One region of the Cytobacillus sp. MT66 genome, then DNA from elsewhere that is predicted to be linked to it. Evidence: predicted binding sites of a transcription regulator. Region 1 holds the regulator's gene; each other region holds the start of a gene.

Region 1 (10,546 bases):
TAGTATGTCCCATTTTCGTACAAAAAACCTTTTTGATGATATAGCTGCTGATTTATATATTGATGAAGTCTCAATGCTGGTATCGGTTTAGTAATAAATTGAATTTGTTTTAATAGAATGTTTTTCAAATAGCCATTTGATTTTTCAAATTCATCGAATAACTGAAAAAACATTCTTTCCCTGCCAAAGTAATGGGTAGCGAATTCTTCTTCAATTAAGTATAACTGATAGGCCCTCATTCAAACCTCTCCTCTTTGGACAAACCCCTTTCTTCCCATTATAAAGAAGCGGATTTAAAGATTGTGTCTGAAGGTGTCAAAAACTTTCGCTAATTTTGTCGAAAAATAGAAGTATGACCAATAGGAGGATTCAGTTTTATGTTAGCCTAACAAAAGGGAGAGTCCCTTTTTAGACTCTCCCCTGAAAAGTATCTTAGTTATTCAACAATTGTTTTACACGGTTCACTACATTAGCAACGGTAAAGCCGTATTCTTCGATGATTTTTTCGCCTGGAGCAGATGCACCGAATTGATCGATCGCTAACACATCTCCCTCATCTCCGGCATACCGATGCCAGCCAAGGGAAGAACCCATTTCAATAGCCAAGCGTTTTTTCACAGTTTTCGGAAGAACACTTTCTTTATATTCTTTCGATTGTGCCTCAAAACGATCCCATGACGGCATGCTAACAACCGATGCTTGAATACCTTCTGCTTCTAAAGCCTTCTGTGCAGCAACAGCTAAATTAACCTCAGAGCCGGAAGCAATTAATAAAGCATCAGCTTCTCCGCTGCTTGCCGGTGAAACCACATATGCACCTTTTGAAACACCTTCATAGGCTCTTGCATCAGTACCGCTAAGTGTTGGCAAGTTCTGACGTGTTAATACTAAAGCAGTTGGTTTGTCTGTTGATTCAACTGCTAATTTCCAAGCTGCTGCTGTTTCATTTCCGTCAGCCGGACGAATGACGGAAAGATTCGGCATTGCACGAAGAGAGGCAATCTGCTCAATTGGTTCATGTGTCGGTCCGTCTTCACCAACAGCGATACTATCATGTGTAAATACATAAGTAACTGGAAGTCCCATTAACGCAGCAAGTCTTACAGCTGGACGCAAATAATCAGAGAAGACAAAGAATGTTCCGCCAAATACTTTTAACCCGCCATGCAGCGCCATTCCATTAAGGGCTGCTCCCATGGCAAATTCACGCACACCAAACCAAATATTTTTGCCATCAAAGGCTTCAGGTGAATAATCTCCCCCGCCTTTAATGGTTGTTTTGTTGGAGCCAGCAAGATCTGCAGATCCCCCAATGAAGAAAGGAAGATTCTTGGCGATTGCATTTAGTGCTTCACCGGAAGATGCACGGGAAGCAAGGCTTTTTCCTTCTTCATATACTGGAATGTCCTTATCCCAGCCTTCTGGAAGGCTGCCATTGATTGCAAGTTCTAGCTGGGAAGCAAGTTCCGGGTGCTTATCCTTATATTGCGAGAATAAGTCGTTCCACTCTTGTTCCGTCTTAGCACCTTTTTCTGCCACATGTTTCCTAAATTGCTCGTATACTTCTTCAGGCACATGGAAGTCTTGATCGAAGGTCCAATTATAAGATTCCTTGGTTAACTTTAATTCGTCTGCACCAAGCGGAGCACCGTGTACATCAGATTTACCAGATTTATTCGGTGAGCCATAGCCAATAATCGTTCTTACTTCAATCATCGCAGGACGATTTTCATCTGCTTTGGCCTCTTCAATGGCTTTTGAGATTTCGGATAGATCATTTCCATCCTCAACACGCAAGTATTGCCATCCGTAAGACTTAAAACGCTGTTCAACACTTTCAGAGAAGGATTTATTTAAATCGCCATCAAGTGAGATATCATTTGAATCATATAGAACGATTAATCTGCCAAGCTTTAAATGCCCTGCAAGTGATGCAGCTTCTGCAGATACCCCTTCCATCAAATCTCCATCTCCGCAAATGCTGTATGTATAGTGGTCAACTAGCGGAAAGCCTTCTTTATTATAAACGGCTGCTAAATGACGTTCAGCCATCGCCATTCCCACTGACATGGCAATGCCTTGTCCAAGGGGACCTGTTGTAGCATCAACGCCTGGTGTATGGCCGTACTCTGGGTGTCCCGGTGTTTTGCTTCCCCACTGTCTGAATTCCTTAATATCTTCCATTGAAACATCATAACCAGAAAGATGAAGAAGGCTGTATAATAGCATGGAACCATGACCAGCTGAAAGTACAAAACGATCACGGTTAAACCACTTAGGATTTTTCGGATTATGGTTCATAAACCTTGTCCAAAGTGCATATGCCATCGGCGCTGCACCCATAGGCATTCCAGGATGACCGGAATTTGCCTTTTCAATTGCATCAATAGATAATGTCCTAATAGAACTTATCGATAAAGCATCATTTTGATCAAACATTTTGTCCAATCCCTCCGCGAGTAATAATTACTCTTTAATATTATAGGCAGCCTTTGCCTAATACAACAAATTGTATCAAATTTTGCAAAAAAAGTCGGTTTGTCTAGTAATATTATCTAAAAGGTATCTAAATATGTAAAAAGGGCATACAAATGCATGTATCCCTTCTATTAATTAATGTAAATTTTTCTTTTGGATATTTTTTAACTTTTGAGGTGTAACATCTTGTCCATTTGGATCAATTATGGTTACCCCTTTTAAGGTGGTTAGCATGGAGGAACGAAATGTTTCTAAATATTCTCTGCGCAGGGCAGATTGCTCTTTCGCTTCTTCTTTTGTTAGCCCTGATTCCTTAGCCTTCTTTGCCAGAAAATTAATACGATCAAGTTTGGTTTTTGGCAGCATTTTCAAGCTCCTTATTCTAGAATTACTTAGAGCAAATCGTTCTCGCAGATTTACTCAAGGTCATGTTACTAGAAAAGAGTGATATTTACAAGAAACTTAACCTGATTTGAAGAGAATGATCTGCTTTTATTCTATAGATGAAGCTGTATATTCCTGATATCTTCTATGTACAGTTGCTTTGGATATCACATATCCAAAACCTCTTAGTGTAGCGGCTATTTCAGCGAATGTCAGACCATTCTGCCGGAGCCTGATGATTTCTTCGATAGGTGCTTCAATCCTTTCACGTCCAGAGTGAATACCTAAATTGGAAAGGTTTCTTTCAGGTTTATAGCCATTTCTGACAGCTCTTTTCATCCCTCGTTTAATTTTTATATTATGCAGCTTTCTTTGATACTCCTCTACCATACTAACTATATTTAATACCATGGAATCAGAATCGGAAAGCAGCAGCTCGCCATGATGAGAAATGGTATATAGCTGTACACCTTCTTTTAAAATACAGTGGAGAATGGCGATTTTTGCATTTCCCCTGCCAAGTCTCGTTTCATCTTGTATTAGTACTGCATTAATTTTCTGTTCCTTTATTATCGAGAGAAGCTCAAGTATTCCTTCCCGTTCTAAATCATAGCCGCTTGCCTGTTCGCGGATAATTTTAATGATTTGAAAGTCCATTTGGCTGGCCAATTTGTTTAACTCTTCTTCCTGCCTAGCTAATGATGTTTCTTGTGATTCTTTTGTTGTGCTGACACGGCAGTAAATAATTGCTTTCATGTAGTCCCCTTCTATAAATTATTATTTTAAGCTTGCCAGTTCTGTCCGGGTCTCATTTACTTGAATTACCGGTATAATGATCTCTTCGCCTGGATAAATTCTTCCATCTGCAATACCATTATTGTTTTGAACCCAGTGAATAAAGTCATTAATGGCTAATGTATGTTCATTTGAATATTCTTCAGCAATTTTCCAAAGAGAATCGCCTTCGTTAACAGTAATTTTAATATAATTTTCACTCTCCGGGCTATCTATTTGAAGGGAAAGCATAAATGCAGCTAATAGACTGATGGCAAATAAAACAATAGTATAAGAGTATTTGTTCCATAAATATTTCATTATCTTCACCTCATACGGAATATACGTTCGCTTTTTATATTTTTATTTTAACCAGAACATTTGTTTTGTGTCAAGAAAAATTCGAACTTATGTTTGTACTGTTTGGTAAAAGATGCTATACTTATGGTAAGAAAAACAGCCGAGGTGTAATGCGATGGTTAAGTTATCTAAAAGGCAGCAGGATATATTAGATTTTATTAAAGAAGAGGTTAAGCTAAAGGGCTATCCGCCTTCTGTCAGAGAAATTGGGGAAGCTGTCGGACTTGCCTCTAGCTCCACGGTTCACGGTCATCTTTCAAGACTTGAAAGCAAAGGATTAATCCGCAGGGACCCCACGAAGCCGCGGGCAATTGAAATACTAGATTTAGAAGATCCTCAGCAAATACCAGATTATCGTGTAATTAATGTCCCGATCGTAGGAAAAGTAACAGCTGGACAGCCTATTACAGCAATTGAAAATGTCGAGGAGTACTTCCCGCTTCCGGAAAGATTCGCTCCATCGGACGAACAAATTTTCATGCTTGAAGTCATGGGTGAAAGTATGATTGAAGCAGGAATACTAGATGGAGATTATGTTATAGTCAAGCAGCAAAGCACGGCCAATAACGGAGAAATCATCGTTGCAATGACCGAGGACGATGAAGCTACGGTCAAGCGTTTTTTCAAAGAAAAGGAGTGGATCAGACTTCAGCCTGAAAACTCCACAATGGAACCTATTATTCTTCGGAATGTCTCCATTTTAGGGAAGGTTATCGGGGTATATCGTCATATTCACTAGAAAAAAGGGATGCATCTAGCATCCCTTTTTTTATATCCAATTTTACAAAAGGCTTGCTTATCATGCTAATCCTTCCACCTGGAGTATAGGTATTATTACTGCCGTTTAATGAATTATATGCCCCTCTATTAAAGCAAAAGCAAAATAGTCCTATTCTATTCAGATCCCTTTTATATGTAAATGACATGGATGAACTTGATTATCTTAATCAAACTTTAACAAACCATTTTTAAAATAACTATAGAAGGAGTGAGGACTATGAATGATATTGGAATATATTTTGCATTAGCTGGCGGAGTGCTGTCTTTTTTCTCTCCCTGTGTGTTTCCCCTCTTGCCTGCCTATATCACCCATTTAACAGGCGGAAAAATTGAGGACTCAAAGCTTGAAATCAACCGTTCAAAACTTTATTTTCGATCTATGGGCTTTATCATTGGTTTTAGTATTATTTTTATTGCACTTGGAGCTTCTGCCAGTTTTATTGGAAAGTTATTAATGGAGTATCGGTTAATAATTATGCAGATTGCGGGTTTACTAATTATCGTATTTGGTCTGCAGATGGCTGGATTGCTGAAATTTAAGTTTCTCATGAAAGAAAAAAGATTTCAGCCTAAACAAAAATCCAAAAGCATATTTAGTTCAATATTACTTGGGATGGCTTTTGCCAGCGGGTGGTCTCCTTGTGTGGGACTTGCTTTATCATCCATACTATTATTAGCAAGTTCATCGGATACTCTTACTCAAGGGATCTTTCTTTTAGCTGCCTATTCAATTGGAATGGCTATTCCATTTCTTATCATATCAGTTGTTATATCCTATTCTTTAAAGACAATGAGAAAAATTAATAAATTACTATCAAAATTAGCTTTTATTAATGGGATGGTCATGATTATGCTTGGTTTCCTAGTGTTAAGCGGGCAAATGCAAAAAATAAGTGCTTGGTTATCAGCTTATAGTTTATTTCAGCTTTAGAAAAGGGTGATTACTTGATTAACACTAACCTTATCGGCAAATCAGTATTAGTAGTTGAAGACGATGCAAAAATCCGTAATCTCGTTAGAATCTACCTAGAAAAGGAAGGATACGAAGTCATTGAAGCTAAAGATGGGTATGAGGCAAAAGAAAAAATTGAAATACTTGATCCCTGTATTTTAATATTAGATCTTATGTTACCTGGTATTAGCGGTGAAGAAATTTGCACTTGGGTGCGTGAAGATTTAAAAAGTCTAATGCCAATCATTATGCTCACTGCTAAAGTAACGGAAAAAGACCGTATAAAAGGGTTTAAATTAGGCGCAGATGATTACGTAGTCAAACCATTTAGTCCTGCTGAATTGATGGTACGCATTGAAGCAGTATTGAGAAGAACTGCCAGCCGATGCGGAAAGCTTACTTTTACAGGTTTCACTATTAAGCCTGCAAAAGGAGAAGCTTTGATTAATGGTGAACAAATAAACTTAACTCAGTTTGAGTTTAAACTTCTTCACACCTTCATGCAGCATGCAAATCAGATCTTATCAAGGGAACAAATTTTGCAGTATATTTACGAAAATAATGAAAAAGCCGTATCTGACCGCACCATTGATGTTCATATTAAGCATCTACGTGAAAAAATTAAGGAAAAGACACCTAAAGATTATATTCAAACTGTAAGAGGAATGGGGTATAAATTTGTGGGCCATTAAAAAAGTTTCCAAGTCAAACCTTCTATTAAAGTTAGTGTTTTTAAATAGTATTGTAATCCTTCTCGTGATCCTTTTTGCCGGCTTATCAGTTAAAAATTATGCCTGTTTTTTGGTTAATTCAGAAGATATGACTGGACAGGTCCTTGTTCATACCTTAGATGGCTATTTATTTAAAGTTAGTGTCCTTGCATTTTTTATCGCGGGTTTATTTCACTATATTACCGTAAAAAAAATCATCAAGCCGATTAAGCAATTGTCCTCAGCAGCCAAAGAAATTAAAGAAAGAAATCACCCCACAAAAGTCCATATAGCTGCCTCAGGTGAAATGAAGGACCTTATTGAGAACTTTAATTCCATGGCCGATACACTCCATAAGGTACAAGAACAGCGAGAAGAAATGCTTCGAGATATTGCCCATGAGCTTCGCACACCATTAACAAATATAAATGGCTATCTCGAAGCTCTCCAAAATAAGGTGATTGAAGGAAACTCAGAATTATTTGGCTCACTTTTAGAGGAATCTCGGCGAATTACAGGAATTGTTGAACTAATTACTGAACTCAATTCTTGGAATAATGGCGTCTATTTTTTAGAAAAACCCTTTGAACATGTCGAAATCGATAAAACACTATCAGAATCAATAAAAGTTTTTCATTTGAGAATGGAAGATAAGTTTTCAGAAACAAGCTTTCAGATAGAATCTGGAATTATTGAGGGTAATAAAAACGGCCTGATGCAAGTTTTTACAAATATTTTTCAAAATATCCTTGATTATAACGCTGGAGATAAACTTGAAGTTACCGGTCAAATTAATAATGATCAATATTTAATTACCTTTTCTCATATCGGTCAATCCATAGATCCTGAGAAAAAGGATCTAATCTTTGAACGTTTTTACCGCCTCGACGAATCCAGAAGTACAAGGTCAAGTGGCGCTGGCCTTGGACTTGCCATTGCCAAAAGCATAATAAGTGCTCACAGAGGACATTTAGGACTGGACACAGATGGAACCTCCCATACTTTTTGGATCAAGCTTCCCTTAATAAAAAAATAACTCGCAAGTTACTTTTCTAAATTAATTCTTAATCATTCCTTAACATACTGGATTCATAATCCAATTGAAAGGGAGTGTTTATATGAGGTTCACAATTGATAAAGATGGTGTCATTGGCCATTTAGACTTTGACCAGCTGCAAATTTCTACTAATGAAAAAGTGGGGTTTCGTCCATTTGAGCTTTTTGTCTCCTCTTTAATTGGATGCAGCGGGATGTTGCTAGAAAAGATTCTCGTAAAAAAAAGGCATGCTTACATGAATATAGAGATGGAAGTTTCCGCTGTCAGAAACCCTGATCAGACCAATCGAATCGAACAAATAACTATTATTGCTTATGTTCAATCAGAAAAGATCATTTCTCCTCAGCAAGGCGAACAATTAGCTGCGCTGGTAGTTCGAAATTGCGGAATGATTCAGTCAGTCATTGAATCCATTGATATCACTTTTACGATTAAACATTCAACACCGAATGACGATCAATGACCTATCTGAATGTTGGCAGCATTACCATTCCTGCCGTTTGGATAGCCATATTTATTACACTTTTTATTACTCCACTCATTTATAGAATTTTATATAAAAAAAAGGTTGAAGATTGGTATTGGAATGGGTTTTTCTTTTATATTCTTGTTTGGAAATTAAGCTATATCGTGTTTAATCTAAAAATGTTTTTAGACATGCCCCTGTCCATTATCTATTTTAATGGAGGGACAAAAGGCAATATTCTTGGCTTGGCCGTTCTTTCATTTTATCTGTTTTTTATTGCAGCAAAAAAATACCGTTCATTTTATGAACACTCGGCTCAAATATTCCTCCTTTACTATATCATCTATGAAGCTGTTGTTTCTTTACTAGAACAAAAAGCCATTGAAGGGTTATGCCACTCCATTCTATTAATAGGGTATTTGCTCTTACTCTATTATTTAAAAAAGAACAAGCTGCGTCTATCAGCTCAGCTCTTTATAGTCGTTTTCTTATCAGAACTAATGATTATGAGCATATTCAGTTCTTTTTCCTCAAAGGTGGTATTAACCTTTTCATGGATCGGCTGCACCATTCTAATTGCATTTATAAAAAGTAATGAGGAGGACACTAAACTTGATTAAAAATCTATTATCCATCGTTATTATTATCCTAGCAGCAGCGATTTTCATCCTGAACATATGGAATCCGTTTCAAGAAGAAACAAATAATAATGATCCTGTTAATCCTGCAGAAGACATTTCTGCCAATGAAAACATTCCAGGGGCTGATCTTTCTGAGGTACAGGAAGGAAAAGCTGCTCCAGACTTTAAATTAGGATCTTTAAATGGTGAGACAGTAAGCCTTTCTGATTATAGAGGAAAAAAAGTAATTTTAAATTTTTGGGCTACATGGTGTCCGCCGTGTAAAGCCGAGATGCCGCATATGCAAAACTTCTATGAAAAAAATGCAAATGAAGGTATTGAGATTGTTGCTGTAAACCTTACTAATATTGATAATGGTCAGGAGGCCATTGAGTCCTTTGTCGCCGATTACGGGCTTACCTTCCCTATTCTTCTTGACAAGGAAGGTATGATTGGCCCACAATACCAAGCGTTCACGATTCCTACCAGCTATATCATCGACTCTAATGGAATCATTACAAAGAAAGTAGTTGGCCCAATGAATGAAGACACGATGATCAATTTAACGAAGGATATTGAATAAAAAAGAAAAATATAAAAAGAAGAAGACGTATTCCAGTCTTCTTCTTTTTTCTACCTTTGCTATGTTGTTATACATTGTTGATTTTCGTGAAGGTATGAGATTTCAATTAAAACGGAATTTTACCGTTTATTTTTCCGAACACAGTGTAAATCAGGATTCAGTAATACCAGATCCTATAATTTAAACTAATAGAACTTCCATTAGCCCTTTTTAATCCAAAATTTTAAAACTCCATTTTCTTCTTCATGTTTGATAAGTTCATGGCCGCCAGATTTTGCCCATGCAGCCAGGTCATTTTTTGCCCCTTTATCTGTCGCATAAATTTCTAGAACATCACCTGAAGCTAATTCATTTATTGCCTTTTTTGTTCTCACGATTGGCATTGGACATGCTAAGCCTTTTGCATCTAAAATTTTTGCTGCTTCCATTATTTCTATTCCTCCTTAAATATGTTAATTATCTAACAGCGCAACGGTTTGGTCCGATTTCCATTTCCCGTTGTTTTTCCTCATCCGGGCTGATTTTCCCCATATTCGTTTGGCGAATTTCTTGGTATGCATTTGGCTGTGGCGGCAGATTCTCAGTCACCAATTTTCTAAATTCGTTTTCATCTTCAATATTTAAACCGTGATTTTTAGCAAATAATGTACCTAATTTTTCTGATACACTGCCATCATCGTTTAATTCATCGATGATCATAAAGTGAGCAGGAAGAACCACTAGTTCTTCTGAAAGCTCTCTGTAACGAGAATAAAGGCTTTCACGCAGATCCGCTACCCAGTCTTCAGCCATTCCTGCTAAATCAGGTCTTCCAATCGAATCGATAAATAAGATATCTCCTGAAAGAAGAAACTTGCCATCCACAACAAATGATGTAGAACCAATTGTGTGTCCTGGTGAGTATAAAGCGTGAATATCAATGGCTGTATTGCCGATAGTTACCACGTTACCACCCTCTAATGGGCTATATTCGAATGTTACCTCAGTTGCATCCTTTGGCGGCAGCCAATATGTTGCCCCAGTATTCTCAGCAATAACTCTTCCGCCAGAAATGTGGTCAGCATGCAGGTGAGTATCAAATACATGGGTAATTTGCGCCCCAATTTCTTTTGCAAAATCAACATAAATATCAGTCATTCGAGTGGCATCAATGATAGCTGCCTCGCCGTTGGAAACCACCATATAGGATAGACATCCTTTTCCGATTCGGACGAATTGATAAATTTCACCGCCATCAGTTAACTCTCCTACTTTTACAGGCTCAAGGTGTTCACTCCATGCTTTCATGCCGCCTTGTAAATAGGACACTGTTAAGTCTTGTTCAGATAGCATTTCTGCCACCATGACAGAAGATCCTTCCTTTGCACATACCACTAATATTT
Region 2 (10,546 bases), on a different contig from region 1:
TTGCAGAGTGATCGCTTGCTTTTTTCCTTTATTGTTATTACCATCATTTTAAGTATGGAAATCTTATGAAGAGGTGGTTATGTATGTCAAAGGTAACAATTAAAGTCAATGATAATGGTTCTTACCGCATTACTGGGGATGTCGAGCTTGTTGACGCCGAGGGGAATAAGTTTCCTGTCAAACCAACATTCTCTCTTTGCCGCTGCGGCAGAACGTCTAATTCTCCGTTTTGTGATGGCAGCCATAAAGGACATTTCGAATCTGCTCCGCGTGCGCCAAAGTCTGAGGAAGAGTAAGGTTAGGTTTTTAACAGTTGAACGGGGAAAAATCATCCCCGTTTTTTCCTTTCTAATCCAGCTTTTGCAGGTGCTGCAGGTTCTTCTTCCGTAATCCCCTGCAAGCTCTCCCGATTCATTTTGCTTGGATCTTCACCTGGGCTTCCAGGGGCAATATGTGACATCGGAAGCTGTTCTAGTTCCTTTCCTCTTGGCATGAAATAACACCTCCCTTTTACTAGGGTGCTTCCGCCAAGAAAAGGCTAGCCATTTTGGAGGCTGCCATTATTTTCATTTTCCTGTTTTATTCTGCTATACGGACATCAGCTATGTCCGAAATGCTGATACGATGGATTTCTTTAAAATAGTCGGCAATATGAAGCTGATGATTGATTTCATCCCAAGAATGAATGTTTCCCACGAGAAGCTCATAATTTTTATAACTATAGTGAGTGATCGCAACTGGCCTACCGTACTCGATTGCCTCGGAAATGACTTCATTCATGTTTTCAAGTGTTTGTTCATCAATTTCGCGCTTTTGGTCAAATGTATCTTCCTTCGCCCAATCTCTTAATAATTTCACGTGTTCCGGGAGCATCATGGATGTCCATTTTATTCTGCCTCGATCTCGAATCATGACCCAACCCTCTTTTCCTAAAATACAGTCTACCTTTTATGTCCTCCAACAAGCTTGGACCTGAGCCTTGCTGTTCCTGCATTTGTATAGGAGACGGCTCGCAAAAGGGCACCCGCCCCGAATTTCGATCTGATATGATCAACCGTGTAGCCGAGCTCACGCTTCTTCCAGACATTCGGTTCAAAGAGGCTCAACTGCATTTCGTTGTCATCAGCAAGATTGCCAAGTGAAATAGAAATTTGCCGAACCGTTTTTCCTTCATAAAATTTATGAAACAGCTGTATGCAGACACGATAAATATCCATGGTCACGTTCGTCGGCTCATCAATGGTCTTCGAGCGGTAAAAACCGCCGCCAAACTCATCCTGGCTATAGCCAAGCCCGAAGCTAATAGTTCTTCCGGACTTCCGGTGGCTCCTTGCCCTTCTTGCCACCTCCTCACACATTTCAAGGATGACATACTTAATTTCATGCTCCTCCTTATAGTCCCGGAGCAGTATTTGACTTTTTCCGAAACTAACCTGGCCTTCCATAATCGGTGCGCCAATCTCGGAAAGATCAACTCCCCATGCATGGTAATAAAGCTGATTTCCCATAATGCCAAATTTCTTTTCCAGCTTCTCCAAGTCATAGTGGGCAAGCTGGCCAACGGAAAAGATCCCCATTCCGTTCAGTGTTTTTTCCACGCGGCGCCCAATCCCCCACATTTCCCGCAAAGGGGAAACCGGCCACAATTTCGCTGGCACATCTTCATAGGTCCATACAGCAATTCCGTGCTTTTTTGCTTCCAAATCAAGACAAAGCTTTGCCAGCAGCATATTGGGCCCAATGCCGATCGCACTGGGGAGCTGAAATTCCCGCTCGATATCGTCCTTAATTTTCTTGGCAATGGTAAAGACATCCCCCCAAAGCTGCATGGTTCCGTCCACCTTAATAAAACTTTCATCGACACTGTACATATGAATGGCTTCCTTCGGGACATAGCGATTGAAGACACGGGTAAGCTCGGTTGAAATTCTTAGATAGGTAGCCATTTTTGGCTCGGCAATGATAATTCGCGGATCATTCGGTACCTCATAAAGCCGGCTTCCTGTCTTAATGCCAAATTCCTTCTTCATTTTCGGTGATGCCGCAAGAACTACACTCCCCTTCCTTTCCTGGTTGCCAGCTACGACGAGATAGCATTCAAGAGGATCATGCCCGAGCATAACGGCCGAACAGCTGGCATAGAAACTTTTCATATCCACGCACATGACCTGATTATTTGGCATCGTGCTGTAATCAATCATAGATCTTCCCCCTAGAAATCTTCAGGCCCTGAGGTTAAACTCTCAAAAAGAACGTTTGTTCTTATTTATACCCATATATTAAACGAATATACGTTCGATTTCAATGGAAATTAAACGACATATTTCTTTAAATTTTCCAGCAGGTGCACTAGCATAAATATACGTATAATCAACTCGAGGGGTGGTTAACTAATGGATCGAAAGCTTATTTTTAAAATGATTGAAAACTGTCTTAGGCAATATAATGAAACGATTACATATAACAGTGCGGAGTTTGAAGAAATGTATGAGAAGATCCATATTCTAAAAAATGGCGAGGAAAAAGAAAGCGAACTCCACGACATCGTCAATGACGTCGTTTATGGCTACATTACAAATTCGCCTTATTTTTAAATTGCGGCTAAAACCGCTTTCACACATTAACGCGATGGGGGTCAGGCCCCCATCGCGTTAATACGGCACAGCGTCGGGGGCCTGACCCCCGGCGCTTTAAAGCGGTACAGTTATTTTCGATCAAAGAATCGTCTGCCGATGCGTTCGAAGATGCGCGGGAATAGGACGTAGAAGATGCTTCCTGCATTCATCCAGCGGGGCAGGTTGATTTCTCTTATTGGTGTGAGCATGGAGTCGACAATTCTTTTTGCAACAAAGTCAGGCTTTAGCATAAACCCCTTGACACTCTTTACATAGGTTCCCTTTTCATCAGCAATATTAAAAAAGTTTGTTTCTATTGGCCCAGGATTAACGGCTGTTACATAGATGTGATGCTTGGAAAGCTCCATCCGAAGGCTATTGGTATATCCGAGGACGGCGTGCTTCGTCGCTGAGTATACGCTCGATTTCGGGGTAGCAATTTTTCCAGCCTGGGATGCTATATTAATAATGTGGCCGCTCCCCTGCTTGATCATTTTCGGTAAGATCAGGCTAGTACACGCCATCAATCCAACAACATTGACAGAAAACATGCCTTTAATATCCTCAATCTTAGCCTCGTGTGCTTCGCGGAATACCCCATAGCCAGCATTATTGACAAGAACATCGACAGTGTCAAGCTTAGCCAATACCTTGGAGAAAACGGTCTGTATTTCATCGGTATTGGAAACATCAAGCTGGAACACATCGATATTCACATGATAACGGCCTTCTAATTCGCTTTTTAGCTCCTGAAGCTTGTCGAGATTTCTCGCAAGCAGCACAAGATTGGCCCCTCTTTGTGCACATAACGAAGCCATCTGCGCACCAATGCCGCCTGATGCCCCAGTAATAATAATGTTTTTATCTTTTAAACGATCCGCCATAATTCACCTCATTTGAAAAAACTACGCTGAAAAAAGAAAGGCACTTCCATCTTTATTTATACTAATTTCCCCTAACGCATTCAAATAATCAAGCTGAGCAATCGTTTCAGAGATGGTCAATGACAGCTCGCGTTCATAAACGGCAGGGAAAAGCCGTTTGCAAATCTCAAACACAGAAAGCGCTCCTTCTGTTTTTAGCATGTTCTTCACTTGCATAGCACGGTCATGCTGGCGCGACAGCCTCTTATCAATAAGTTTACCTGCATCAAATATGTCCTCGCCATGCCCGGAATAAACCAGCCGTATTGGAAGCTTTTTCAGCTTTCTTAACGATTCATTGTATTGGACCTGCGGCTTTGGCCGCTTCGTTGTGCCAGGCAGAGGCGGTTCAATTAAGGGATTAGGAGAAATATGGGCAAGCAGATGATCACCGCCAATATAAACGCCATCGGATTCCCGCAGCAAACCGATGTGGCTTTGGGCATGCCCTGGTGTTTCAAACACAGTCCATTGTTCAAGCCCTTGCGGATGGTCCCCCTCTGCTAAAATACCAGTCAACGGACGGCTGCAGGAAAATTTTAACGACTTTTTTTGCAGTTCGATAAAGGGAAAATACTTTTCCGGAATTCCGCACTTAGGAAACAAATCATAATAAAAATCGTCATGTTCCTTCAAAAATTCATCGGTACGAACCAGCCATCTTTGATTAAGATGATGCCCGTATACCTCTAATGAATCTGGAAAAAAGTCCAGCAGACCGGCATGGTCAGGATGGTGATGTGTAAGCACCACCTGTTCAATATCACTCGGGGACAATCCCAGTTCTTTCAGCTGCGACTTAAGGGCTTCCCAAGCTGCTTCTGTTCTGGGGCCGGCATCAACAAGGGTAAGCCGTTCACCTTTTACCGCGTACACATTCACATCCCCTACAGGAAAAGGTGTAGGAATAACGATCTTTGCGATTCCATCATTCCATTCTGGCATATAATCAGCTCCTCAATTACTATTCTTACATAGAGTTTCCATTCAATATTTTAAAACACTTCAGCATATACCTTTCAGTTTAACCTTCTTTAACGCAATTGTCATTATTTTCGAATAACTTATTTTTCAAAGGAAAATCCAGCTTGGAAAGCATGTAATTGCGGACAAAGGAATAGGAATGAGTGGAAAATTCTCTGGGATTATAGTAAATAAAAAAAGAGCCTTGCACGAAGACTCTTTTTCTGCGATTAAATCGCACCCTTTATTTTGTTCATAATAGCAGAGCGCCGCTGTTCTTTCATTTGATCATAGGCATCCCTGTATTCCTTGGCATGTGCAGTGCTGTAGCCATGAGCCTGAAGGTCTTTCTCAAGCTGGCCATAGACGGAATTGAAAGTGCTGTCGGTCATAGCTTCTAGTGATTTTCCTGCATTGGAATACTTCACATAAAAATAACTGAATGAGATTTCTTCCCCATTGCTTTTTTTCTCGCTATATTCATTAACAGCCCTGGCAATGAGCGAATCTACTCTTTGATTTGCCTGAGACTCCAGCTGCTCAAAAGCTGCCCGATATCTTTTCTTAATAACAGCAACCGTTACTTTAGACCCGCTGGACGCTGCCGCTTTAGCCGAAGAGCCATTTGAGTTTTGATTAGATGCAGATGACTGGACTTCATCCTTAGTATTACTTGTACCCTGATCAGCTGAAGCCTCTGTTTGAACGGCAGAACCTTCTTCCTGATCCTGATTTTCGGAAACAGGCTCCTCTGTCTCGATTTCCTCCAGCGCTGGAATATCTACTTTATATTCTGTTTCCGTTAATTCATCAATTTGCTCATCAGCAACATCGTAATCCTTCATATTCAAGAAATAATAAACCGTTCCTGCTCCTCCCAGTATAATGACAAGGAAAAGCCCTAATACCCATTTCCACTTTTTCTTCATGCAAAAATAACCTCGCTTGTTTTTCTATTGGTACAAATTTTAACACATACAAACAAATTCCAACATATTCTTTTTCAACAATTTCTGTCAAAACTCAGCTAAATATCTAAAAATATGGTAGTTATTAGTAGAATTCATGGTATAATCAAATACTAGATAACCTATTATATGAAAAAAGTCTGATAGATTTCTTATTTCAGGTCTAAAAAGGAAGATTAGGAGGATTAAAATGTCAGTAAAGAAAAAAACAATTGCTTCTATTTTGGCTGCAACAACATTTGCAAGTGCTGCAGCAGTTACAGTAAGTCCTGCTGTTTCTAATGCCGCATCAAATGCAGATAATCTTGTAAAAAAAGCAGAAAACCTTGCAGGTGCTTTAAAATGGGAAATTTCTGTAGAGTACCGTAAAACCGCCTATCCGAAAAATGTGATCGATTATCCAAATATGAAATTATTCAATGATACAAAAGCTGCGCTTAAGACCGCACAAACAGCTGTTTCAAAGCTTTCAGGCAAAGAAAAAACAGTTCTTTCTGCAAAATTGGACGAAGTGAATAAATATTACCAAAGATCCATCCATCTAATCGATGCGATCACAGCAGGCAAAAAGATTGAAAAACAGAAAGTCAGATTAAGCAATGCCATTGCAAAAAAAGTTGATGCAGAAGCTGTACAAGCATACCATGATCTTTCAAAAGAGATCCGCAAGCAAGCAATCCTTCTTGATCGTGTATATGGACAGTCTACTCGTGATTTAGTCCGTGATGAGTTCAAAAAATCAGCTGAAGCGGTTGTTGCAGATGCAAAATACCCAGTAAGCGTAAAAATTGAATTAGACCGCGTGCAAACAGGGTTACATAATGACAGCGATAAAGAAGTTGAAAAACGTACAGCAAACGCACTTGCATTCTTAAAGCAGGTGAAAAATAGCACACTAAAAGCTGACCTGACTGCTCAATTAAACAAACAATTAGAAGCTGTTCTATCAAGCTCAAACAGTGTTGGTGCTGTTAAGCTTGCCGTAGAAAATTACGGTTTTGATCTAACAGCCTATAACAAGGTTTCTGTCGATTCTCGTAAAGCAGCCATTGCAGCAGATGTAATCAGCAATAGAGGTGAAGGCTTCGAGAGCAAAGCCGAGGTTCAAAAAGTGATCAATGCAAGTGCCGCAGTAAGAACAGCACTTGAAGACGCAACACAAAAAGTGAAAGCAGGCAATACGACCGTTGATGCATTCTTAGGCGGAGTAATCCAAGCTGTTGAAGACAATCAAACCATTCTAGCAACTGTTCAAGGTGAAAAGACTGAAGATTTTATTCGCGGTCTTACTTCCCTGGTTGACGGCGGCTTCCAGCTTACAAAAACAGAAACTGACCGCATTAACAGCGCGTTAGGAATAAAGCTAGACCCGGATATGAAATATAAATCTTACAAACAGCTTTCTGCTAATGGACAAAAGGCTGTGAATGATGTATTAAATGCCACATTAGATCCAAGCAGCTTCTCCACAGCAGTACAGGCAGTTGTGCTAGCACTGCTTGAAAACCAGTTAACACAATAAGAAAAATCTCAAAAGGCGCAGACCGCATCTGCGCCTTTTCTAATTCTCCCAGGTTCCTTCCCTAAGCCAAAAAAAGGAGCCGCCAGATTGGCGCCCCCTTATCCAAAAATTATTTAATTTTATATGCGTGTTCCTGTACTTTAACAACCTGCTCGAGCTGCTGCGTTAATTCCTCCATTACTTCTCCTAAGGTAATATCTTTTTCCTTCTCTACCCTTTGGAAAACGGATTGCATAATCAGGCTGAGCTGATTTGCTTTTTTCGATTGATTCATATACTCACCTATTACGATCAATATTGACAATACAAGACAGATTGTAACAAACTTTTTCATAAAAGACTACTAAAAAAGGGATATATTTCCTATTGTATCGAAAATTTAATTTTTCTGTCACAAAACACATCTTACAATCATCAGGCTAATAACTTTATCATAAAAAAACATGATTAAACACGATAATAGCATTTCCATAATTTATAATTTTAGTTCAAAATATCCATATTTACCCAACTATTTTCCATAAAATTGGTACATTACGCTCATTTTGAAAGATTTTGTTGAATAAAACCAGTAATTGTCTATAATTTGAAATATATGAATATTCATCCAGCGCAAAATAAAAATCATTCACTATAGGCGGGAATATTATGGTATTTGATGGAATCATCCTATCGCTAATTGTTGGCTTTTTCCGAAAAGGTAACTTAAAGGGATTAGCAAACCTAAAACTAAAATGGGGCTGGGTTTTTCCGCTTTTGCTAGTTTTTCAGATTATTATTTTCACACAGCAAAATAAATTTAATTTTCTTGCTGAGGCAAGCGGCTATTTATTTATTGGTGTTTATATTGTTGGTCTTACTTTTCTTTTTATGAACAGAACTCATCCGGGATTTATCATTATCTTTATTGGCGTTTTACTAAATTTCATTGTTATGGCTGTTAACGGCGGAAGAATGCCGGTTTCCATGGAAGCTGCGGCCGTGCTGGAGCCGGGATACCTGGACGTTTTGAAAAATGGAATTTATGCGAAGCATGCGATGCTGACTGAATCAACAAGGCTAGGATTTTTAGGGGATATTATCCCATTAACGGATCCGTATCCGCGCACCCAGGTTATAAGCATTGGCGACGTCATCATGAACATTGGCATCTTCATTTTCATTCAGCATTTAATGCTTAAAGATAAAAAGAAAAATGAATCACAGAGCTCGACATTAAAGGAGGTGAATCTCAATGAATAAAGAGAAAAAGCCTAATGGAATTCGTGTAACCAATGTTTTAATAAATGCTATCATTCTTGGTTCATTAATTGTTGCATTAACATCTGGTATGCGTGTAATTTAATAGTATAATAGAGGAAGAAGGTTTTGGTTTTTTACTTAACTTCTTCCTTTTATATTTTCTAATGCGAGTGTGGAATATGAAAACGACCAATTATTCATTTACAGCTTATCTAACTTTTACCTCAATCATTGGCATCTTTATTTTTTTCTATTTCCATGATTTTCAATTCGATGCGTCTTCAAACACTGTCATCAGTTATGCGTTAATTGGTGCTATTTTACTTCTTTATCATTATACAATCCCTATCCCGCCCGACGGAAATTCCTTATCTATGGATTCGGCTGTTTATTTAGCAAGTTTATTTCTTTTTGGACTAGATTTTACATTGAACGTCTTATTTTTCAATGCGCTCATTTTTGCTGCTTATCAAAGGAAAATTTCCTGGTGGAAGCATCTGTTCAACTTTTCCATGTATTGCATGATGCTGATATCAAGCTATTTCATGTTCATATTACTAGGAGGAAAGATCGGAAGCTTAGATACTTCTCATTTGCTTCCATATGTCCTTTCATTAGGATTATATTTTCTAGTAAATTCAATTGTCATTTGTTTTTACTTCCTATTTCAGGAAGGCGGCAGCTTGTTTAAAAACTTCAGCGGGATCATAAAGGATAAAACCTTCCTGGTCAGTTATTCATGTACGCTCCTTCTTTCTATTGTTCTAGGAATATTAATTAAGCAGGAAGGCATTTTTGGACTTTTTCTATTTGTTTTAATAGCGATGCTGCTATCAACCGCTTTTGAGCAGAACTTTAAGCTGTTCAAAGACACCGCAGAAAAAGCAAATAAAGATTTCCTTACTGGCCTGAATAATCATGGATTTTTCAAAGAATTATTTGACCATGAATTTTCCTTATCAAAAAAGACTGGACAAAAGCTTTGCCTGGCGCTGATTGATCTCGATGATTTCAAAAAATACAATGACCTTTACGGCCATATTGAAGGTGACTATCTTCTAAGGGAGTTTGGCAGACTGCTTGAAACAAAAGCAATGGAAAAAGATTATATCGTAGCCCGGTATGGCGGCGAAGAATTTTCTGTTTTAATGCCAAATACAACTAGCATGGAAGCATTGACCTTTATGAATGAACTAAGAAAGCTGGTCAATGATACTCATTTTAAAGGAAGCGAAGCACTGCCTTATGGATGCCTATCCTTTTCAGCCGGGATTGCCGAATATGAGAAAGGAACCTATAATGCTTCAGAGCTATTAAAGAAAGCCGACGACGCAATGTATTATGCGAAGGCCCAAGGGAAAAACCTTGTTGAATTGTACAATGACGAATCGCAATATTTAGCTGATAAAACAAAATCGTTTGAAAAACAATTTGAAAAAGCAGAACAGCAGTTAAAAATATTCCTTTCTAAGGACGTGTATACATATCGTCACAGTCAGCGGGTTTTTCAATATGCCTCTGAATTTTCCAGAAAATTAAATTTAAACAACCATGATCGTAAGGTGTTAACGCTCGGTGCCCTCATTCATGATATTGGGAAACTAGAAATACCGCGGGACATTATCAATAAAACCGGAAAACTTGAGCCCCACGAATGGGAAATGATGAAGAAGCACGTTATTTGGGGAAAAGAGATTATCTCAACCAATAAAAACATGGAAGAACTCATACCGCTTGTCGAACTTCATCATGAACGATACGATGGAAAAGGCTATCCTTACGGGCTAGAAGGAGACAATATCCCTAGACTGGCGAGAATTCTATGTATTGTTGATTCGTTTGACGCCATGACAACGGAAAGGCCCTACCAGAAAACAAAGACCTTTGAGGAAGCCATTATCGAGCTAAGAGCCTGCGCCGGCAAGCAATTCGACCCGGAGTTTGTTGAACCGTTTATTGAATTAATCCAGGAAAATTATATTGGAAAATCCCAAAAGAAATTAGTCAAAGCCTAAAAAGGAAGCACCTTCCCGTATGGAGGAGCTTCCTTTTTGCTTGGAACCTGTGATTAACAGATTTCCCGAATAAGGTCCACTGAATTATTCTTCGGTGAATTGACTAATGAAGATACCTGATAAGTTTCCATTAAATCCTTATCAAGCGGTTTTAACAAGCTGTCCAAAATAGCCGTGTCAGTAATGGAGCGATCCAGCCATATTTTTTCATCTTCAGGTTTTAAAATAACAGGCATTCGATCATGTATATCCTTAACCAGTTCATTTGGAGTTGTTGTAATGACCGAACAAGAAAATA
Region 3 (10,546 bases), on a different contig from region 1:
AAAATCGACAATGCCTCTTTCGGTTTTTACTTGATCAAATTTGCTTGAGAATGATTTTACAACAGAGACAAGCGTTTCGATGTGAGGCTTCATCTCACTCATGTCACGAATGTAGCTTTGCGGTTTTCGAGAAAAAAGTTCAGATTGCAGATCTTGAATGATTTTTTTCGCCTTATCACGCAGCTGTTTCGCCTTATCCGCTAAATGACTGTCATATTCATCACCTTTGCAAGTCTTCAATCTGCCAAAGGACCATGACTGCATCGCTTCGTAAAGTGTTTCCCAGGATTCTCCTTTTGCCATTAACAGTCCTTGTACAACCTGCAAATCCGCAATAAAATTTTCTGCTCTTGGTGCTGGTCCCCCAGGTACCTTCGTCAGTTCTAAGGCGTATTCGAGCAGCTGTTTTGCTCCATTTAATTGCCGTTGGGCGTCCTGCAGCAGAACATGGGTAAATGGAAGGTCCTCAATTTTCGCTTCATTTTGAACATCATACATCTTAGCCATTGAATCAAGATATTGGTCCGGGTTAGGATTGGCGCGGGCAAAATCATATAGATCCAGAACAATATCCTGAAGCGCTTCATCACTTCGGTCATTTGAAAACGTATCAACAAGCGCAAAAAAAGCTTCATTTCCCTCTTTGCCATACTCCTCTTCAAAAAGCTCACTGAGCACCTCGTCCCGTAAAAGCTGAGCTTCTGTTTCATCTGCAATCCGAAATCCAGGGTCGATATCAATCATATAATAATATTTTCTTATCATTTCCAGGCAGAAGGAGTGCAGTGTAGAAATAGAGGCTTTGTTTAATAGTGCCAGCTGCTTGCGCAAGTGAATAGACTTTGGATTTGCATTGATGGCCTTCTCAATCGCCTCGCCAATTCGATGCCTCATTTCCGCTGCGGAAGCATTCGTAAAAGTAACGACAAGCAGCTCATCAACATTAATTGGATCTTCCTCTGAAATAATTTTATTGATGATCCTTTCAACAAGGACGGCTGTTTTACCCGATCCTGCAGCAGCCGCTACCAGGATGTCCTGCCCTTTGGCCATGATGGCCTCCCACTGGCTATCTGTCCACGTTGCCTCTTTTGGTTTAGCGGGTATTTGTGATTTCATGGCCGCCGGCCTCCTTTCTTATTAATTCAAGCACTTTTTCCTTTGGCTGCTGTGGCAGTGCGCGATAATTATTGGCTTCAAGGGATTCGTCAAATTGACAGACTGGCTTAAAAGAACAAAACGTACAAGGCGTTCTCTCCTTCATTTTGTAAGGCGATATTTCCACATTCCCTTCAACAATCTGCGTGCCGGTTTTTGTATAAATGTTCTTAACAAATTTGCGCAAATCCTGAAATTCCTGGCGGCTTGCCACTTTTGAGCGTTTAGTTAAATCGCCGTCCTTTTTAAAGCCGGCTGAAATAATCGTGGAATCTCCTGAATCCAGTGTCTGATCCATAAGCCTAATGACATTTTCATCACCAAGAAGGAGGCCATCCATTTTAAACTTTTTAAAGATTTCCTCTTCTATTTCATCCATTGTCAGCATTTTTGATGTGCTGATGATGGGGTTATGAACATGAAAATATAATACACCTGCAGGATCTGCATCGGCCCCAACTAAAATCTTTGAGTGGGTGATGACGATATCCAAATATGTCAGCATTTGCAGAGCAAGTCCGTAGTAGACCTCGTTAATATTTAAATCTCTTGAGCTGGACTTATAATCCATGACACGCAGAAAGACTCCCTTGTCATCCTGGGCCTTATCCACCCGGTCAATTCTGCCGATAAGTTCCATCTTCATGCCATTTTTCAATGGAAAAGTCAGCGGAGGCAGTTCACCTTTTGGGCCAAAGCTTAGCTCAAGGCCTACTGGGGAAAAACCGCTCGCCTTAGAGTGTTCGCTTAAAATATAGGATGCACGGCTAATGATTTGCTCCAGCTTTCTTTTTATATAAAAATGCCTATTTGAGCTTAATAGAATCTCATTCTGCAATTTTGGCGCTAAGCTTTCCACTGCTTCCTGGGCAAGAATTTCACATTGTTCTCTAGTCAGATGACTCCAGGAAAGCTTTCTATTCATTACCGTTTCTGCAATATATTTCAATGCTGCGTGAAATAGCTCGCCGATATCTGGAGCTTCAAGGCGGTAAATTTGCCGTTCTCTAAGCTTTAATCCATGTTGGGCAAAATGGGAAAACGGACAGCCATGAAATAGTTCCATTCTTGATACGCTTGCCTGAATGGTGTCCCCATACAGCTCTTTGCTTAACTGGCCATCCAGCTTTTCTGTCCGGTTTTCATAATTTAAACTTGAAAGCACCTTGAGGGCTGCTTGTTTCCAAGTATCATTCTTAAGATAAAAATTATATACGTCCCACCAAAAATCATAGATTGGATAATTTCTCTTTTTCAGCTGTAACTGCGATGCAAGAAAAGCCATAGCAGTCTCTAAATTAGATACATACTCCAGCTGCTTTTCTTCAGGCAGCTCTGCCGGATCTGCCAAATAATCATCTTGCTTGCATTGCGGCAATATATCTTGAATTCTTTTAATATAGGATGACGGCATTAATGCTTTGCCTTCTTCGTTGGCAAGCGGATAGCTGATAAACAGCTGATCTGTTGGGGTTACAAAAGATTTATAAGCGATAAATTCCTCATCAAGAAGCCTCGTTTTACCTGTTGGTGCTATTTTAAGGCCTTTTGTGAGCAATAGCTCCCTTTCATCATCGGCCAATACCCCATCCTCAGAAAACTTCGCAGGAAGGACGCCCTCATTCAACCCAATGACAAAAGCCGCTTTAACGTCTGAAAGCCTTGATACCTCTAAGTCTGCTGTAGTAACCTGATCAAGTCCTGGAGGGACAAGTGAAAAGTTCAGCGTCTCCATGCCTGCATCAAGGATAGAGGAAAATTCCTTTAAAGATACCTCTTCTTCGCCTAGCATTTCTACATACTGATCAAGCAGTTCCATAATGGCCTTCCATGCTTGTCCATGCTCTCTTGCTTTAACTAAATTTCCCTTTTCCTCTTCGGCAAGCTTCCACTGTTCCAGTTTAGCAGGGACATCCAATTCCTCCAGGAATAAATAAACTGCCTCACAATATTGCCGCCCGATGCTCGCATTATCCAAGCGTCTTGACAATCTTGCAATCGGTTCAGCAATCATAGTTCTAAGCCTATTTAATTCTTCTTCTGTTTCTTTTTCTGCATCTGTTTGGGCAAATGACCCAAATTCAAGCCCACGGATTCTCCTGTACACCCAACGTTTTTTATTTGTCCATTTTTCACCTTGTATCCCATTGGCAAGGACATAATTTTCCAGCCTGTCCATTTGTTCGCGCAGGACATCGGCATCGAGTTTTACTGGCAATAACAGCTCTGTCTTTACAGCCCTGAAAATTGGTTCATAGCGCCACTTCCCGATTATGACCTCCAGGACAGAACGTATGCATTCCACTAATGGATGATTAAGCATTGTCCGTTTCTGGTCAATAAAATGAGGAATATGATAATCTTGGAACACCGTTTCAATAATCCCGAAATAGTCCGCGCCATTTCTTGTAAGAATGGCGATATCCCGATACCGGTAGCCTTCCTTCTGGACTAGTTGAATAATCTTCCTGGCTATGCCTTCGATTTCCGCTCTGCGATTGACCGCATGTGCAATATGGACGCTTGTTTCCTCCAGAAAGCTTACAGCAGGCCTGAAGTCAAAGTTTTTCTCGAGATGCTTTAAGGATGGGTGCTTCCATCTTTTTTGCTCTGTCAGAAGCAGCTCTTCAATTGGCACATTATTGGTCTTCGCTATTTCAACTAATGTCTGGCAGCTTTCTCCAGACATTCTGAATAAATGCAGCTCATCTGGCGGCACCTGATCAAACGGCTTATCAAGCGTTAAGGCAATCGTTACTTTTTGGCAATGCTTCATCAATTGCTCGACGACCAAATATTCATGAGGTGTAAAGCTATAGAATCCATCAATATAGATATGGGCAGACTTCAAGTATTCGGATTTGGCAGCCTGATTGGCAAGCAGGGTAAAATAATCCTCCGAATCGATATATTTCTCGTGCAGAGATTCTTCAAAACTTTGGTAGATTAATTCAAGATCGTGAAGCTTATCCTGAAGCGCCTTATTTCCTTGTCCTTTTTCGAATTGGTTTTGCTTGTAGGACAATTCCTCCGGCTTAACACAATATCTTTTGAACTCTGTCATCATTTTTTCAACTTGCTGGATAAAGCCAGTTTTGTTAGCAGCCCGCTGGAAAAGCTTTAGATCATCTTTTTTCTCATCGATAATTTTTCGAATCAGCATGCTGATTCCCACGCTGTTCAAATGCTTTCTGCTTAAGCCGCCTGTTTCCTGAAGAATACGCCAGGCAAGACGAGTAAATGAAAAAACCTGGGTCCGGATCATTCCGCCTAGACCTGGTGTAGTAATTAATTTATATTCTGATAGGAATGTCATTTGTTCCGGCACTAAATAAATAATCGGCGGGCCATCATAGGGATTAGACCTTAGCTCATTACGAATTTCATTTAAACAGAGCTCTGTTTTTCCGCTTCCGGACCGGCCTATTAATAATCGTACAGACACGGATAACCCTCCCCTTTCCTAATAAATACAGTTCAATCCTATGTAAGTATTTTATCATAGAAGCAGAAGAGTTTTTGTTTCTCTAATCTGTAAAAATTTAGGGCAAAAAAAGAGACCCCTGCGTAGAGATCTTTTAAAATGAAATATCCATTTCCTCTAATGGCCAATATCTGAGGTTTACTTTTCCGACTACCTGCTCAGCATTGATAAATCCAAATTGTCGGCCGTCCCAGCTCTTTTTGCGGTTATCGCCGAGGACAAATAGTTTTCCTTCAGGCACTATTTCTTCACCGGTTATTTCCTTTAAGGTAAAATCACCAGTCAGCTTGCCTGCTGCAATTTGTTTGCGATATTTATCCAAATATGGTTCGGCCACTTTTTCGCCATTAATATATAAGTAATCATCGCGATATTCAATCTTATCCCCAGGCAATCCGATAATTCTTTTTACAAAATCTTCTTCTTCGTTGTGATGAAAAACGATGACATCAAAGCGGTTTAAGTCTCCCACCTGGTATCCAATTTTATTAACGATCAGCTTGTTTCCATCTTCAAGCGTCGGCATCATCGATTCGCCTTCAACGACATAGTTTGAAAAGAAAAAAGCACGAATAAAAATAAAGATAATAATACCAATGGCGAAAGCTTTTAGCCATTCCATTCCTTCTTTTTTTATTGCCTCCTTCACATGTCCCTCCCCTTTCGTGCTCCCTAAGGTTTCATTCTCTCTCCTTTTCCATTCTCTTATTTATCTTTATTTCAATTCTTTTCCCGACATACCAAAGGATAAAAATAATAATTCCGACAATGGCGGTTCGGACAGGCTGCGTAATAATTGATTTCAAATCATAGCCGACAAAGCTGATTGTAAAAATCATCACCATTTTTCCTGCCATTACAGCAAGCATATATTGCGCTACACTTATTTTTGATAAGCCGGCAACAATATTGACAACGGCTGACGGAGTAAACGGAAAGCATAAAAGAATGAACAGAGGTCCAAAACCATGCCTTTCCACCCAAGCCATGAGCCTTTTAACCTGTGAATTTTTTTTAAGAAATCTTAAAATTTTCTTTTGCCCATATTTCCTGACAATGGAAAAGACTATTAACGCCCCCGCTGTTGCACCTGCCCAAGAGATTAAAAATCCAAACCATAATCCAAAGGCATTGGCGTTGGCCATAACAAAAACAAAGAGCGGCAGAAAGGGCAAAAAAGCCTCAAGCATCGGTAGAAAAAGCCCTGGCAGCGGGCCAAATGACCGGTATTTGTCTATTAATTCCATAATATTTTCCAGTGTAAAAAAAGCCTTCAGTGACTCAAGATCCATACTATCTCCCTATTTCTGATACTTAAGAAAATTACAAACGGCTTGTACCTATCAAAAAACCTGTCTGTTCCTATATTGTTGCCTTCATTTCTTAAATTGTACACCCAATTTGGCAAAAAGAGATACTATTTACCATCATCTCTTTTAAAAAAATCTCTGTTAAACTAACCTTTTATTCCCCACTTGCCAAGAAAGCTGTTTCCATATAAAATAGATGAATAGAACAAACGTTCCCTTACTATAATATATAGAGATGAAATAATGAAATTTTTAATAAAAAAGGATGATGACTTATGACGAGAATTCCTGAAAAGGATCGCGACATCCTTGAGCAGGCCATTTATTTGCCTATGGTTCTAACCGTTTTAAATCGCGATTTGAGTGTTATTGGCAAGAGCCCTTTCAAGCTCAAACAGCCTTATTTAAATTTAGTGGAAGAAACAATGAAGGTAATTCAAAAAGAGCTTGCTGAAGTAAAAAAATACATGCAAAAAAATAAACTAAAGGTTCAGCAGCTGCAAAGCGATGAAGCTTTTACTATGTTTATGTTTCTTTATAAAGGGTATGAAGAACATCACAACTACTTTAATCCCCGCATCCGCAACAAGGTACAGGAGCTTTTGGAATTCTATTTATTTAAGCGCCATTATGTCAGCCAAAACATACAAAAAAAAAATGAAGCATGAAATCTTCATGCTTCTGGCAGCTTAATCATATAATTCTTTTCCCTTAATAAAATAAGTATCTGTCCTTTCAGAAGCCTTCATAAATTTTCTTCCATCGATGTAATAAATTGCTTTCCTCCCAGATTCTTTAATCCTGCTCGACAATTTAGATTTCAGCAAAGCTGTTTTCAGCATTTGATTATTGAATGAATGATAAGAGATAGGAATTCTAAGACTTTGTTTATTAGCGAATACGACAATTGTATCGCCGGCATCTCCTGCATGGCTGTCAATGATATGCTCTTCAGAAATCCATATGCATTCCGGCCTATGGGGCGAGGTAGTTGGGAAAAGGTAAATAAGGTTTGAGGGGTCAATCGTGATAGGCGCTTTTCGGTTCACTCCAGTCAATTGGCGGGTACCATCTTTTCTCGCCTCGAAATTAACTCCGAAGAATCTGCAGCTCTTTCGCACGATGTAAAGAGGTTTGAATGGGGACACAAATTTATCTTCAAGCTCAACAATTTGTGAGTACAATTTATTTCCATATTGTATAGGTAAAACAGCCATGGTGTTTGGATTAATTATGTACTCCTCTACTAATTGTATTTTTTCTGAATGCTTCATTCTTTCATCTCCTCTAAATTGTTAAGAGCAACTGGTACAATTATACCATTTCGACAAAAATTGTCAAACTTTTCTAAAAGGTGACATTTATCACACTAATTCACTCTGGATGGGCTATTTTCTAAAAATTATAAAAATTTGGTTGAATAAATACCAAAAACTCCATATAATAATAAAAAGCATTGAGGTGATTTTCTTGAATGAAAAATCATACACCGAGCTGATGAAAAAAGAAGCAATGAAGAAAAAGAGATTAAGAGAATCATTTGTCCTGGATCTTTATATTGACTCCCTGCTTACGGAAGTGCTTCTGAACAGAGAAAAAGAAAGGCTCATGAATCAAATCGATGCTGCTATTGACAAAGGTGATCAATCATCATTTAAACGTTTATCTCAAAAGTATATAGAACTTGTCAAAAAGTTTGGGAATTAGATATATAGAAATCCCCCGTCACTTCGTAATAGACAGGGGATTTTCTAATTATTTGCGATGTTCCATTTCAAATTCCTCGATTCTGGTAATACGTTCAAGCATAGTCGGATGGCCATAGCGAAAAATTTTGACGAGCAGCGGCGGATTAACTTGACTCAAGCCAGCTCTTGTCAGCTCCTGAAAGGTTTCAACCCCAGAATCAGCATCCTTTGTCATCTCAATGGCATATGTGTCCGCTCTTGCCTCTTGATAACGGGAAACAAAATTGGATAAAGGACTTGAGATAAATAACAGCATAGAAATAATCATTAGAAAAAGCGGAAGTGAACGTATATCGGCAACATGAGGAATTTTTAATGCTGCGCCCCAGCGTAAAACCGCATACTCCATGATCTTTGCCGTTAAATAAAGACCAATTAAGGATAGCAATAGATATCCGGCTATCCCGAAATAAATATGCTTTTCAACGTAATGCCCCATCTCATGGGCCATGATAAATAAAATTTGCTTGTCTGTCAGCCGATTCAGCGTTGTGTCCCACAGAACAATTCTTGAATTAGAACCGATCCCGTTCACGTACGCATTCAGTGCATTCGTTTTTTCAGACATATTCACTTCAAAAACATGCTCTGCAGGGATATTTGCTTTATCAGCCATTTCCAAAATTTGAGCTTCCAGTACCTTATTTTTCAATGGGTAAAAGTCGTTATACAGCGGATCAATAACCACCGGCTGGATAAACATCATAAACAGCGTAAACGGAACCGAGAGCATCCAGGCATAAAGCCACCATCTTTTGCTGCTTTTGTTCATTAGCCAGTACAGAACCGAGACAAGGATCAGCATCGTTCCATAATTCACCCAAAAGTCAATAAGCTCATCCTTCATCCACCCCGTAAAGCTCTGCGTCGAAATATGATAGCTTTTTGACAGGGAGTAGCTAATATAGTTTAGCGGCCATGTGACAGCAAAGGCAAAAACATGAAGCCAAATCAAGTAAATAGCCACACGAGCATATTTAATTTTTGACGATTGGTCAGCCCATCTTTTAAAAGCGCCCGATAAACCAAGCAGCAAAATAAAAAGATAAAAAAGCCATTCAAACGGGGTTGATAAGAAAAATAATAAATTTCTTATCTTTGAATAGTCCTCACTAAGCATTAGTTCCCGTGCATCTAAGAACATGGCGGGATCGGCCCTTGTTCCCTCATATTCAAAAGGCAGCCTAGTATCAGCAAAATAAAATAAGTACCAGTAAAAAAACAGTCCGTACAGACAATAGGCGATGACACCGTATAATCCTATCTTTCTCGCCAATTCACTCCCCCCTTTTGTACAACCCCTAATAATATTTAGTATAAAGATTTATTATTTAGAACTTTTTCAGACGAAAAGACTGCTTACTTCATTAGGTTGTACATTTTTCCCAGATTAAAAACCGGTCCTTAGCCGGAACCGGTATTTGTTTCAAATAATAAATGAGTACAATGATAGTGCAGCAATCGAGCCCAGAACAACGACAATAACATTCGCCCCTAAATAAGCGGCAATAAAAGCAACTGCTGCTCCGAAAATCCCAAACCAAATATCTTCATTTATAAAAAACACCCCTGGAAAGATAAGCGCTCCTAAAGTGGCAGAAGGGACGTTTTTTAAAACCCCCTGCAAAAACGGAGGCAACTCCTTTCCTTTAAATAAGACAAAGGGAAGCATTCTTGGTATGTAAGTGACAAGCCCCATTCCGACAATCATCCAGACAATTTCACTTCTCATCCTCTTCCTCCCCTGTCTTAGCCTTCATGCCTTCAATCAGTTCAACAAGAACGGCAGATATTAGAGTAGAAATTACAATTGCCCACCCAGTTGAAAGTTCAGTAGTCATCGTAAAAACTGTATTTAAACAGGCTGCTAAAGCTGCCAAAAACACCACTTTCATGCTCTTTTTCATGGAAGGGGTTAAAAGCCCGATAAACATCGCATAAAGGGCAATAGACATGCTCTCCTGCAAGGTTTGCGGAAGGTTTGCTCCAAGATAAAACCCAACCCCGGAGCACAACACCCAGCTGCAATAGGAAATCAAATTAAGGCCAAACATATAGCCAGAGGTGACCGTATCGTCCCGCATGGCTGCAACTGAAAATGTTTCATCAGTGATGCCAAAGGAATAAACCGCTTTATTGATCGTTTGACCTTTTTCGCTTTTCTCATTTAGAGCTGCAGACATTAAAAAATGCCGAATGTTCACGATAAACGTAGTCAAAATAATTTCAAATACACCTGTCCCTAACGAGATTAAACTTAAAGAAATATATTGGGATGCACCGGCAAAAACAATGAGGCTCATTAATATGGTTTCTCCAAATGTCAATCCAGTAGTTTTTGCGAGAAGTCCAAATGTAATGGCAATCGGTGCGTATCCAATGGCAATGCTGACTCCAGACTGGAACCCTCTCTTAAACTCTGGGTGCGTTTTGTTCATTGCAAGTTCAGCCAATGAAATCACCGCCTTTAATATTATTTAAATATAGCTATGTTAAACTTAGCCGTTGATTTCCATTCCAGGCGCTTCGCGCACCTTAGGGCGGTTCGGGAGCCTCCTCGTCGCTTCGCTCCTGCGGGGTCTCCCCTGAACACGCTTCTCCCGCAGGAGTCAACGCGCCTTCCATTCCAATCAACTAAGTGGTTAAAATCAACATTAACCTTTAACATAGCTAAGTATTAGAACTGCCTATTGTATATGGAGTTATTATACCAAAAATAAGTAATAGTTTGATAACAGCATTTCCACAATCAAAGGCATACCACAAAAGTGATATGCCTTTGGCATTATGATTATATTAGAACAGCTTTGTCGCTGATCATTTTTTCACCGCGGATGCGCTGGAAT

What was found. The regulator LexA, encoded in region 1, represses DNA repair genes until DNA is damaged. The targets are predictions, from matches to a motif close to CGAACATATGTTCG.
Region 2: AC1Q59_RS03720 (YqzH family protein) is a predicted target of LexA. The motif match lies at 2,285-2,298, and genes of this name have one in related genera.
Region 3: AC1Q59_RS19120 (YhjD family protein) is a predicted target of LexA. The motif match lies at 6,155-6,168, and genes of this name have one in related genera.

What each region holds. Positions count from the first base shown of each region.
Region 1 covers NZ_JBXAFB010000003.1:139,508-150,053, forward strand. Annotated here, with positions in the region: gene sirA (sporulation inhibitor of replication protein SirA) at 1-239, opposite strand, end outside; gene tkt (transketolase) at 433-2,439, opposite strand; gene AC1Q59_RS06650 (DUF896 domain-containing protein) at 2,614-2,844, opposite strand; gene AC1Q59_RS06655 (YneB family resolvase-like protein) at 2,971-3,618, opposite strand; gene yneA (cell division suppressor protein YneA) at 3,640-3,957, opposite strand; gene lexA (transcriptional repressor LexA) at 4,112-4,735, shown strand; gene AC1Q59_RS06670 (cytochrome c biogenesis CcdA family protein) at 4,994-5,707, shown strand; gene AC1Q59_RS06675 (response regulator transcription factor) at 5,722-6,420, shown strand; gene AC1Q59_RS06680 (HAMP domain-containing sensor histidine kinase) at 6,407-7,474, shown strand; gene AC1Q59_RS06685 (OsmC family protein) at 7,557-7,958, shown strand; gene AC1Q59_RS06690 (hypothetical protein) at 7,955-8,581, shown strand; gene AC1Q59_RS06695 (peroxiredoxin family protein) at 8,574-9,164, shown strand; gene AC1Q59_RS06700 (sulfurtransferase TusA family protein) at 9,365-9,592, opposite strand; gene AC1Q59_RS06705 (MBL fold metallo-hydrolase) at 9,621-10,546, opposite strand, start outside.
Region 2 covers NZ_JBXAFB010000002.1:104,033-114,578, reverse strand. Annotated here, with positions in the region: gene AC1Q59_RS03740 (CDGSH iron-sulfur domain-containing protein) at 84-296, shown strand; gene AC1Q59_RS03735 (hypothetical protein) at 329-493, opposite strand; gene AC1Q59_RS03730 (YolD-like family protein) at 580-912, opposite strand; gene AC1Q59_RS03725 (Y-family DNA polymerase) at 942-2,201, opposite strand; gene AC1Q59_RS03720 (YqzH family protein) at 2,394-2,594, shown strand; gene AC1Q59_RS03715 (SDR family NAD(P)-dependent oxidoreductase) at 2,705-3,499, opposite strand; gene AC1Q59_RS03710 (MBL fold metallo-hydrolase) at 3,521-4,483, opposite strand; gene AC1Q59_RS03705 (hypothetical protein) at 4,732-5,430, opposite strand; gene AC1Q59_RS03700 (hypothetical protein) at 5,660-6,991, shown strand; gene AC1Q59_RS03695 (hypothetical protein) at 7,101-7,265, opposite strand; gene AC1Q59_RS03690 (DUF5317 domain-containing protein) at 7,640-8,233, shown strand; gene AC1Q59_RS03685 (diguanylate cyclase) at 8,413-10,248, shown strand; gene AC1Q59_RS03680 (SOS response-associated peptidase) at 10,302-10,546, opposite strand, start outside.
Region 3 covers NZ_JBXAFB010000012.1:72,590-83,135, forward strand. Annotated here, with positions in the region: gene addA (helicase-exonuclease AddAB subunit AddA) at 1-1,119, opposite strand, end outside; gene addB (helicase-exonuclease AddAB subunit AddB) at 1,097-4,603, opposite strand; gene lepB (signal peptidase I) at 4,737-5,291, opposite strand; gene AC1Q59_RS19115 (TVP38/TMEM64 family protein) at 5,323-5,934, opposite strand; gene AC1Q59_RS19120 (YhjD family protein) at 6,228-6,620, shown strand; gene AC1Q59_RS19125 (competence protein ComK) at 6,642-7,226, opposite strand; gene AC1Q59_RS19130 (IDEAL domain-containing protein) at 7,423-7,659, shown strand; gene AC1Q59_RS19135 (M48 family metallopeptidase) at 7,708-8,976, opposite strand; gene AC1Q59_RS19140 (AzlD domain-containing protein) at 9,127-9,432, opposite strand; gene AC1Q59_RS19145 (AzlC family ABC transporter permease) at 9,422-10,153, opposite strand; gene AC1Q59_RS19150 (ABC transporter ATP-binding protein) at 10,492-10,546, opposite strand, start outside.